Regions from separate parts of the Sphingomonas sp. GW821-FHT10F09 genome, predicted to be linked through region 1. Evidence: riboswitches for the same ligand, from Rfam matches in the RefSeq annotation. Region 1 holds a riboswitch; the other holds the start of a gene.
The links. Region 1 has a riboswitch for cobalamin ahead of AC1RTO_RS07515 (DUF1852 domain-containing protein). Riboswitches for the same ligand answer to the same signal wherever they lie in the genome.
Positions count from the first base shown of each region.

Region 2: it holds a riboswitch for cobalamin, as region 1 does, so the genes downstream of both, AC1RTO_RS08175 (TonB-dependent receptor plug domain-containing protein) here and AC1RTO_RS07515 (DUF1852 domain-containing protein) in region 1, are expected to answer to the same signal.

Region 1 is NZ_JBXASI010000001.1:1,575,106-1,580,673, reverse strand. It holds gene AC1RTO_RS07520 (methionine synthase) at 1-648, opposite strand, end outside; gene AC1RTO_RS07515 (DUF1852 domain-containing protein) at 677-1,663, opposite strand; cobalamin riboswitch at 1,792-2,015, opposite strand; gene AC1RTO_RS07510 (sugar phosphate isomerase/epimerase family protein) at 2,123-3,082, opposite strand; partial or broken gene AC1RTO_RS07505 (hypothetical protein) at 3,109-3,180, opposite strand; gene AC1RTO_RS07500 (RNA polymerase sigma factor) at 3,497-4,021, shown strand; gene AC1RTO_RS07495 (FecR family protein) at 4,018-4,869, shown strand; gene AC1RTO_RS07490 (TonB-dependent receptor) at 5,060-5,568, shown strand, end outside.
Region 2 is NZ_JBXASI010000002.1:41,523-47,090, reverse strand. It holds gene AC1RTO_RS08190 (ABC transporter substrate-binding protein) at 1-509, opposite strand, end outside; gene cobO (cob(I)yrinic acid a,c-diamide adenosyltransferase) at 509-1,126, opposite strand; gene AC1RTO_RS08180 (aminotransferase class I/II-fold pyridoxal phosphate-dependent enzyme) at 1,123-2,094, opposite strand; gene AC1RTO_RS08175 (TonB-dependent receptor plug domain-containing protein) at 2,097-4,031, opposite strand; cobalamin riboswitch at 4,163-4,372, opposite strand; gene cobU (bifunctional adenosylcobinamide kinase/adenosylcobinamide-phosphate guanylyltransferase) at 4,398-4,949, shown strand; gene treF (alpha,alpha-trehalase TreF) at 4,916-5,568, opposite strand, start outside.

The DNA.
Region 1 (5,568 bases):
GTAGCCGTAGCAGATATGCACCGCGGTCTCGGCCTTCAGCCCTTCGGCCGCCTTTTCAAGCGTGGCGATGCCCCAGTCGTTCGCCTCGTCGAAGAAGACGTTGAACGCCGGCTCGTCGAACTGAATGATGTCGACGCCCGCCGCCTCCAGCTCGCGCGCCTCCTGATTGAGGATCAGCGCGAGTTCCCACGCCAGCTTCTCACGGCTGCGATAGTGCGCATCGTAGAGCGTATCGATCATCGTCATCGGGCCGGGCAGCGTCCATTTGATCGGCCCCTCGGTCTGCGCGCGCAGATAGCGCGCGTCATTCACGAACACCGACTTCGGCCGGGACACGGCGCCCGTGACGGTCGGCACGCTCGCGTCGTAGCGGTTGCGGATCCGCATCGTTTCGCGCTTCTCGAAATCGACGCCCTCCAGCTGCTCGACGAAGGTCGTCACGAAATGCTGGCGCGTCTGTTCGCCGTCGCCGACGATGTCGATCCCGGCCCGGCGCTGGTCGTCCACCGCGAGGCGCAACGCGTCGCGTTTGCCGGCGGCGAGCGCTTCGCCCTCCAGCTTCCACGGCGACCAGAGCGTCTCGGGCTGGGCGAGCCAGGAGGGTTTGGGCAGGCTGCCCGCGGTGGTGGTCGGCAACAGTGTCGTCATTCGGGAATACCTTGGATCGCGGGGAAAATCAGAAAGCGCAGCTGTCGGACCATTGCCGGAGCACCGCCGCATGCGGCTTGATGAGATGCTCCTCGGCGAAGCGGCCCTGCTCGGCGGCCAGCCGGCTGCGTTCCTCGCGATCGTAGACGATGCGGGTCAGCGAATAGTCCTGATAGTCGAGGCTGGGACGGTATTGGGCGGATGCGACGGAATTGGCGTTGTAGATCTCCGGCCGGTAGATCTTCTGGAAGGTCTCCATGGTGCTGATCGTGCCCGCCAGCTCCAGCGCGGTATAATCGCCGATCAGGTCGCCGAAGTGATAGAAGGCGAGCGGCGCGACGGCGTGGCGTGGCATGAAGTAGCGCGCCGTCATGCCCATCTTCGCGAAATAGGCGTCGGTCGCGGAGACATCGTCGGTCCGATATTCGAGGCCGAGGATGGGGTGTTCGTTCGCGGTCCGGTGATAGGTCCGGCTGCTCGACACGCTGAGGCAGATGACGGGGCGCTTGGCGAAGCGTTCGCGATAGGCGGCCGAGTTCAGGAAATGCCTGAACAGATTGCCGTGCAGGTCGCCGAACCCATCCGGCGCGCCGCCGCCGGGGTGTCGTTTCAGATGATCGGGCAGCACGACGCTGAAGTCGTAGTCGCGGACGTAGGACGACAGGTTGTTGCCGACGATGCCCTCGATCCGTTCGCCCGCGCGCCTGTCGACGATGGTGGTCTGCAGGATTTCGATCAGGGGGAAGCCATCGGCCTGGTCGACCGCGTCGATCATCAGCGCGGCGGAGAGGATCGTCAGTTCCACCGCATAACGATCGCCGGTCGGATTGTCCCAATGCGCCAGCGAGTTGAACCGATTGTCGATCATCCTCAGCGTATTGCGCAGATTCTCCTGCCGGCGGTCGCCGCGCGCCAGATTGGCGAAATTGGTGGTGGCGCGCGTGTTGTCGGCGGGGCGATAATCCTCGTCGAACGGGATGCTGCTGATCGCGAACGTGAACCCGCTATTGGTCATGAACTCACCTGCACATTGCGGGCGGGTGAGCCAGGAAGAGCGCGCAAGGCACCGGCAAGCCCGCTCGGCGAACGAGCGCCGCGGGCCTTGCGTCAAGCGCGATCCACCGGAGGAACCCCCGTCCGAGGAACGTTATTGCGTCGGAGGCAGGTCTCCTGGCTCACGGGTCAACGCAATGGTCCCGGCCTTCCCGAGCCTCTTGCGAAGGCTCAGTGACACGAAATGGGACCAATGCTCGCCGCTTACAGTTGCGGGGGCAGCGCCGGAATCCGCCCTCGAAGAGCGTCACCGGCTTCCCGTCTTAGCCCCACCGTCATGCCTGAGGTGGGGAACCTCGACCTGTGTCTTGAACACCAGCGCGCCAGCACTGTCAACCGCGATATAAAGGATTCTTTATATGTCACCGGCTCGTCGATCTCCGTCATGAGCGGGGACGATCGGGCATCCGGATCGACCGGCTTACCGAGGCGGGGGGCGTTCCCCGAACAGGCCGTCGAACCAGGTCCGGGCGACGGCGGCGGAGGCGAAGGCGCTGGCGGGAAAGGGCGGTTCCTGTTCGAAATATAGCTGGTCGATGCCGACGCGACGGATCGCCCCGGCCAGCGCGCGCCACGGGACGATGCCGGTGCCGACATCGGCCGGTGCCATTTCGATGACATTGCGCGATATGCCGGCGGCGTCCTTGAGGTGCATCATCGTCACGCGACGCCCGGTGCGCTCCAGCAGTTCGACCACATCCTGCCCGGCGGCAGCGACCCATCCCACGTCCAGTTCGAACGATACGAGCGCCGGATCCGTTTCCGCCAGCAACAGGTCATAGCCGGTGCCGCCGCCCGGCAGCGGTACGAACTCGAAGGCGTGGTTGTGGTAGGCGAGGGCAACCCCCGACGCCGCGAGCCGCGCCGCGCGATCGTTGAGCAGCGCCGCCGCCCGTTTCCAGTCGTCGCGGGTCAATGCGCGCACCAGCCCGTCGAGCACGGCCGGATCGGGGCCGCCCGCCGGCGGATGCAGGAACGCCTGACGCACCTGGTCGGGCAGGGGAGCGATGGCGACGACCGCCCGGTCGGCCCCGAGCGCACGGACGTTCGCCGCCAGCGCCCCGATATCGCCGTCGAGATGCCACGCACCCGGCGTGGCCTGGGGCAGGACGTGGATGGCGGGGCATGTCAGGCCCGCGACCGTGAGCGCGCGGCGCAGTTCCTGCGGCGTCCGTGCGTAATCGCCCGGCAATTCCACCCGACGATAGCCGAGCCGCGCGACCTGCCGCAGCGTGCCGGCAAGGTCGATCCGCGGTGCGTCACCCAGCGTGTAGAGCTGTATCCCCGGCGTCCAGAACCCGGACGCGGTCGCCGCGCGCGTCCCCCGGCCGGACGCGATGCCGGGCAGATCGCATAGGCAACACCCGCCTGTATCGTCCACAGCGCCCCGGGCAGGGAGAAGACCGCGTTGTATCCCATAATCGCAATTGGGGTCGGCAGGCCCCTACCTTCCGCCGCCTTGAGCGCGGAAGTCGCAATGACCTCGAAGACGATAGCACTCGCGAGATATAGCCGTCACCACCAACCAACCACCAACCACTAAGGGCCACATCACTGCACGGTTTAGCTGGTGCAGGGGCCGTCCACCCCATCCCGTCAGCAGACTTCAAAAGGCCTGTTTCAATCCCTCGTTCGAGGTCAAGCTGGACCATCAGGTCGGCATCATCGGCCTTCCTCGTCCCGACACCGGCTTCTGGTCCGTTCCGGCCCCTGTCATGTCACTTTCACGAACCATCCCTAGGTGGCCGAAGGTAAGCGGGTGACGGGGTGACAGGTGGCATTGATAAGCGGAACGATGCCGAAACCAGCGGCACGCCAAGGCGGCGTGGACGAGCGGATACTGCATGATCTGCTACATCGTTTCGCGCTGTCTCGCCTGCGCGATCGGTGCGACAGCGATGACCTGGTGCAGGAGACATTCGTCCGTCTCTACGCCTATCGCAGCCGGCGAACCGTGGAGGATGTCACCGCCTTCTGCCTCGCGGTGGCCGGGAACCTCATCCGCGACCGGTTCCGGCAGTCGAGCCGGCGACCGGAAACAACCGAGATGTCCGATACGATCGTCTGTCCACGGCCGCTTCCCGACGAGATCCTGCTGTATCGGCAGCGCGCTCGCATCCTGTCCGCGGCGATAGCGGACATGCCGCCGCTACGCCGCGAGGTGTTCCTGCGCCGGCGGCTCGACGGCGACGCGGTTGCGACCATCGCGGAGCAGCTCGATCTGTCGCCGGCTGCGATCGAAAAGCACGTGACGCGCGCGCTCTCCGATCTGCGACGGTCACTCGACCGCCATGGGCTGTGCCTTGGCGCAGGGGCATGATGAACCGCCGGAGAAAAATGGATTCGGTGGACCATGATTTCACCCCTGAGCTGACCGAGGCCCTGGCGGACTGGCGCCATCGCGGCCGGCTGTCCGACGACGCGGTGCAGGCGTTGCGGACGCGTCGGCGCCGCGTCGTCGCGGGGGCGGCAAGCGGTGTCGTCGCGGTTCTGCTCGCTGTCGGGCTACCGCATGTGTGGCCGGGGCGAACGCCCGACCGGGTGGCGGCGTTAGAAGCCCGACGGGGCGAGACACGAGCCGTCCGTCTCGCCGATGGCACGATGTTGCGGCTCGACGGCGCGACCCGGCTTGTCGTGCGCTACGGGGAGACCGCGCGCCAGGTGACGCTGTCCGGCGGGGCGGCGTTCTTCGATGTGGCGCACGATCCCGCCCGGCCGTTCACGGTGTACGCCGGCGATGGCATGGTGCGTGTGCTGGGCACCGCTTTCAACGTCGACCGCACCGTCGGCCGCATGGAGGTCGCGGTCTACCGCGGGGCAGTACGTCTTGCCGGGCGTGGTGATGCACGCGGCGAATGGGTGCCGGCGGGTTGGCGCGGTCATGTCGTGCGTGGCCACGCCGGTCCTGCCGTGCGCTTCGACGCACGCACCGACGACATCCGCCAAGGCTGGCTGGACGTCGATGCGTTGCGGCTCGGTGATCTGGTGGCGATCCTCAACCGGCGGTCCGGTCCGATCATCCAGCCACCGCCGGCCCGATTGGCCGATCTGCCGATCAGCGGCCGTTTCAGGACAGATGACGCGCCGTCGCTATTGCGGTCGCTCGGCATGTCCTATGGCTTCGTCGTGACGGAGACGAAGTCTGCACTGATCCTGTCATCGAATTGACCGGAAAAATACTTCGAAATGTCATAAAAATATTTGTGTCCGTAATGATGTAGACTGTCGTCTTCCTTCCGTAACGGCTGCCGTGCAGCCGATCGGGGGAATATAGATGCGACGTTCGACGATGATGAGTGCCGGCGTTTTCAGTCTGGCGATTGCGACCCTCGTGCCGCAAGCCGTGATGGCGGCGCAAATGCCCGCATCCTGGACCGCCCCGGGCGATTTCGCGATCCCCGCCGGCGCGCTCACGCAAAGCATCTCGCTCTATTCGCGTGCGACGGGCATTCAGGTCGTGGTCGCCCCGAGCAATGCGGCGGGACGGAGGGCCGCGGCCGTGTCCGGGCGGCTGACGCCGCGCGCCGCGCTGATCGCGATGCTGCACGGCACCGGGCTGGTGCCGGTGGTCCGCGGCAATCTGGTCGTGCTGTCGCCGCGCGCGGCGCCGGCGCGGGTGATCCCGATCGCGGCATCCGCCCATGAAGCGCCTGAGCCGGTGCAGGATGCGGCGAACGCCCCTGCGCAGGACGAGGGACAGGACATCGTCGTCACTGGTCTGCGCAAGAGCCTGGAAAGCGCGATCGCCGCGCGGCGTGATGCGATCGGGCTGACCGACAGCATCTTCGCCAAGGATATCGCCGCCTTCCCCGACACCAACGTTGCCGAGAGCATCCAGCGCATTCCCGGCGTGCAGATCACGCGCGA
Region 2 (5,568 bases), on a different contig from region 1:
AGCGTTCCCGCCCCCGGCACCAGCCCGCCCGATTGCCAGATTAGCGCCGGGACAGGCTTTGACGCCACCGGACGCACCGCCGCAGCGATCCGTGCCGCCAGCGCATCGCCCCGGCCCGCATGACCAGCGATGCGGGCGATGTCGCGTACCTGCTCCTCGCTCTCCGCGACCGAATCGGGCACCGGATATTGCACCAGGCGGATATGCATCCGCTTCAGCGCCGCGATCGTCGCCGGCGCGACATGCGGTCCGCTCATCACCACGTCGGGGGCGAGCGCGACGACCTCCTCCGCGGTGCCGGAGGTGGCCTTGAAGCGCGCCGCCTGCGCGAGCGGGATCGAGGTCGCGCGCGAATCCTGCGAATAATGGCTGATCCCGGCGACCTGGCCGGGATCGGCGACGTGCATCAGCACCGCGTCGATGCACGGGTTGATCGAGACGATGCGCGGACTCCGCACCGGCGCGGCCGACAGTAGCGGCAGCGCCGCGAGGGCGAGCAGCCGCCGCATCAATATTCGACCCCGCGCTGCGCCTTGAAGCCCGCCTTGTACGGATGGCGGACCTCGGTGAAGTCGGTGATGAGGTCGGCGATCGCGAGCAGTTCCGGCTTGGCGTTGCGGCCGGTAATGCAGATATGCTTGGTGAGCGGGCGCTCCTGCAGGAAGGCGACGATCTCGGCGATCGGCAGCGTGTCGTCGCGCAGCACGATGTTGAGTTCGTCGAGGATGACGAAATCGATTCCGGGGTCGAGGATCATCGCCTTCGACCGTTCCCAGGCCGCGCGCGCCGCGGCGATGTCGAGCGCGCGGTCCTGCGTGTCCCAGGTGAAGCCCTCGCCCATCACCTCGAACGTCGCGAGGTCGGGATGCGCCTCGAAGAAGTTGCGCTCGCCCGTCTCCCACTTGCCCTTCACATATTGCAGGATCGCGACCTTCAGCCCCCAGCCGATGCTGCGGATCGCCATGCCGAAGGCGGAGGAGGACTTGCCCTTGCCATTGCCGGTATGGACGATCAGCAGGCCGCGTTCGAGCGTGCGGCGCGCCTGCATCTTCTCGCGCGCCGCGGCGACGCGGGCCATGCGGGCATTGTGGCGGGTGTAATCGGTCGCGTCGTCGGCAGGGGTCATGGGCGATATCCGTCGAGAGCGGTGGCGAGGCGGGTAAGTGCGGCAGCGCCGCGCGGCAGGCCGATGCGCAGCCGGTCGGACCGGTCGGCGAACGGGCGGGTCAGGATCGCGTGGCGTGCCAGCGTCGCGAACAGGTCGTCGCGGCACGCCACCAGCCGGAACAAGGGCGCTGCGCCGACGATGGAGAGGCCGGCGCCGGCGAGCAGGTCGTCGAGCAGCACGCCCGCCTCCGCGATCCGCGCCTGCTGCGCACGACGCCAGCCGCCATCGGCATAGGCCGCCGCGCCGATCGCCACCGCGGGGCCGGATACCGGCCAGTCGCCGATCATCGCGCGAACCTGCGCCGCCAGCTGCGGGCCGGTGACGACGAAGCCGAGGCGGAGGCCGGGGAGGCCATAGAATTTGCCGAAGGAGCGGAGCACGATCAGGCGGTCCGAGGCGTGTGGACAGAGGCCGGGGGCAGGATCGGCATAGGCTTCGTCGACGACGACGGTGCAGCGGTCGGCGAGCGCTCGCAGCGTGGCGGGATCGGTGACCCGGCCGTCGGGGTTGGCGGGGCTGGCGAGCACGAACAGGTCGTGATCGGCCGCGGGCAGGTCGGCGACCGGATCGGCCGCGGGCCATGAAGCGCGATGGCCGGCATAGCCCGGGTGCAGCACCGCCACGCGCGTCGCCGGCACCAGGCCGGCGAGCAGGCGCAGCGCGAGGTCGGTCCCCGGCACCGCAATCACGCCGGCGGGATTGGCGACCCCGAACGCCTGCGCCGCGGCGGCTTCCAGCGCGGCGATCGCCGCCGGTTCGGGCAGATGATCGAGGCCGGGCGGCACGCCGGCGACCGGCCACGACCAGGGGGCGATGCCGGTCGACAGATCGATCCAGTCCTCAGCCCCGCCCCCGAACGCCGCGCGCGCCGCCGCCACCCGCCCGCCATGGGCGCAGAAGGTGGCGAGGACGCGAGGGTCGATCACAGTCAGTAGGTCAGGCGGATGCCGCCGAACGCGCCGCGACCCGGCTGCCCATATTGGTAGATCGTCTGGTAGCGCGCATCGAAGACGTTCTCGACGCGGCCGTATACCTCGAAATGGGCGCCGATCGGGAAGGACGCACGCACGTCGGTGACGACGTATCCGTCGAGCCGGCGCGCATTGGAGGCATTGTCGAAGCTGTCGCCGATCGCAGTGATCGTCGCGCCGGCGGCAAGGCCGAACGGGAAGCGGTAATCGGCGTTGACCGTGACGCTGTCGTCCGGTCGGCGGGCAAGATCGCGACCGAAATTGGCGGTGCCGGTCGAACGGTTCGTCGCGTCCAGATAGGTATAGGCGGCGCTGAACGTCAGCGCCTCAACCGGGCGCAGCAGCAGCGACAGCTCGACGCCCTGCGCGCGGGCACGGGCGATATTGTCATAGGTGCCGTTGGGCTTGCCGGTGCAGATGCCGGTCAGCGGGCGCCCGCACGAGACGAAGGTGATGAGGTCGGACGAAGTGCGCCGGAAATAGGTCGCGCTCGCCTCGACCGCACCGCCCAGTGCCTTTTGCGTCACGCCGGCGTCCCAGCCGTGCGAGCGTTCGGGATCGAGCGCGGTGTTCCCGTATTCGCTCTGCAGCTGGTACAGCGTCGGCGCCTTGAACCCTTCCGAATAGCTGGCACGCAACGCGGTCGCGCCGCCGTTGGGCGAATAGACACCGCTGCCCGAAAAGGTCGTCGCGCCACCGAAGATGTTGTGATCGTCGTGACGCACGCCCGCAGTGCCGGTCAGCCCGGCGATCGGGGTGACGGCGACCTGGCCGTAGACGCTGAAGATGCGCGCGCGGCCACGCGTCACCGGACCGCCGTAGCTCGACGTCGAGAAGCGCGACACCTCACGCTCCGCACCGAAGGTCGCGAACACCGCGGAGGTGACGTCGATCGTCCCCTGATATTCGAGCCGGTCGTTGCGGCCGATACCGCGGAACGTCTCGGTCGGGGTGCCGTCGGGGTCGACGTTGCGACGGTCGCTGTCGGTGTGCGCATAGCCGAAGCGGTTGCGGAAGCGGCCGTCGAACAATGCGGCGTTGAGGCCGGCATAGCCGATCCACTGCTCGCTTTCGCCATATTCGCGGGTATCGCCGAACACGAAGCGCGGCGCGGGGAAGCCGTCGATATCGGTGCGGCCGTTCGCGTAGAAGCCGCGCAGGTCGACCGACACGTTCTGCGCGAGCGCGATGCCGACGCTGCCGTTCGCGCTGTAGTTGCGGAAGCCGTCGCGTTCCGGGCCGGGCGCATAGGTCGAGATGCCGTCGGTGGTGTAATAGCCGCCGCCGAGGCTCGCCGACACCGGGCCGCTCTTGCCCGAAACGTTGGCGAACGCCTGCCCCGTCTCGTGCCAGCCGCCCTCGGCGCGGGCGTTGACGCTCAGCTGCTCGGTCGGCTGGCGGGTGATGAGGTTGACGACGCCGCCGATCGCCTGGCTGCCCCACAGCACCGATTGGGCGCCGCGCAGCACCTCGATACGGGCGATGTTGCCGATCAGCAGGCTGCCGAAGTTGAAGCCGCCTCCGGGCGAGGACGGATCGTTGAGCTTGATGCCGTCGATCAGCGCGACGGTCTGGTCGCTCTCCGCGCCGCGGATGTTGACCGAGGTGGTGGTGCCGACGCCGCCGTTGCGCACCACGGTGACGCCGGGCGTCTGGCGCAGCAGGTCGGAGACGGTGACCGCCTGCCGCTGCGTGATCGTCGCGGTGTCGAGCACGGTCACCGCCTGGCCGACGGTGGACGCGGGCCGCGCCTCGCGGTTGGCGGTGACGAGGATGTCGGTGCCGGCGTCGGCGGCCTGTTCGAGGCCGGTGGTCGACTGCGCGCTCTGCGCGACGGCGGGTGTCGCCGCCGCGATGCACGGCAGCAGGATCAGATAGGCGTAGGTCTTCACGATAGTCCCCCCTCGTAGCATGGACGGGGACACGCATGACGGTTCGCCGGACCGACGGTCCGTCGCGCACGACCCCAACGACGTCGTCACGCGAGGAAACCCTCGATCGCGCGGGAACACCCCGTCCGCACGAAGGACAACCGCGACGGGCAGGTCTCCTGGCTTCCGGGTCGTCGCCTTGCCCGGCCTTCCCGGATCGTCGATGATCCAGTGGCACACGAGGGGAGCAAGGCTCGCCGGTCACAGTTGCGGGGGCAGCCCCGGATGGCGAGCGACCAAAACGCTCGCTTCCGGGTTCCCTTTTCATCCCATCTCTGGGAACCTGTCGCAAACGCGCCCCTAGGGCCGGGACGGGGCGAAAGCAAGATGAAGACGATGTTCCTCGGCGGGGCCCGTTCGGGCAAGAGCCGTATCGCACAGGCCGCGGCGGAGGCGCATGACGGCGCGCTCCACTACCTCGCGACCGCAGAAGCGCATGACGACGAGATGACCGACCGGATCGCGCACCACCGCGCCGATCGCGGCGGGCGGTGGCAGACGGTAGAATGCCCCGTGCTGCTGCCCGAGGCGATTCGCGCCTGTACGGAGGGAGGCGCGGTGCTGGTCGACTGCCTGACGCTGTGGCTGAGCAACCTGATGCTCGGCGACCACGACCTTGCCGAGCGGGCCGATGCGCTGCTGGCGGCGTTCGCGGCCTGCCCGCTGCCGCTGTACGTCGTGACCAACGAGGTCGGGCTGGGCATCGTCCCCGTCCACCCGCTCGGCCGCGCGTTCCGCGACGCGGCGGGGCGGCTCAACCAGCAGGTCGCGGCGGCGATGGACACGACCTATTTTGTCGCGGCAGGCATGGTGCTGCCGTTGCAGCGCTTTCCTCCGGACCCGTCCTATCGGTCGGTCTTGCCTGCCAGATCGGGATAGCGGTCGAGGATCGCGCTGGTGACGCCGTTGGTCCAGCCGAAGCCGTCCTGCACCGGATATTCGCCGCCGCCGCCCGGGGTGCGCTCCTCGATATTGTACTTTTCCAGCATCTTGCCGGTGTCGGCATAGGCCGCCTGCACCGTGCCGAGCCAGCGCGTCGCGACCTGTTTCGCCAGCGCCGGCTCGCCGTTGGCGGCGAGTCCGGCGATCGCCACCCATTGCAGCGGCGCCCAGCCGTTGGGCTCGTCCCATTGCAACCCGGTGCGCAGCGTCGTCGTGCGCAGGCCCCCTTCCGCGAGCAGCGCCGTGCGCGTCGTCGCGGCGACCGCCTTCGCCTGCGCCGACGAGGCGATGCCGACGAACAGGGGATAGAGGATCGCGGCGTTGACGCTCGCAGTGGGCTTGCCGCTCGACAGGTCCCAGTCGGCGTAGCGCGCCGGTTTCGCCTGCCACAGATACCTGTCGATCGCCGCCTTGCGCCGCGTCGCCAGTCCCGCATAGCGCGTTGCGCAGGCGGTGTCGGCGACGGCGGCGCAGCGATCGGCGATGCGGCGTTCCATGGCGTACATCAGGCTGTTGAGGTCGATCGGGACGATGTCGGTGGTGTGGATCGTCGCGA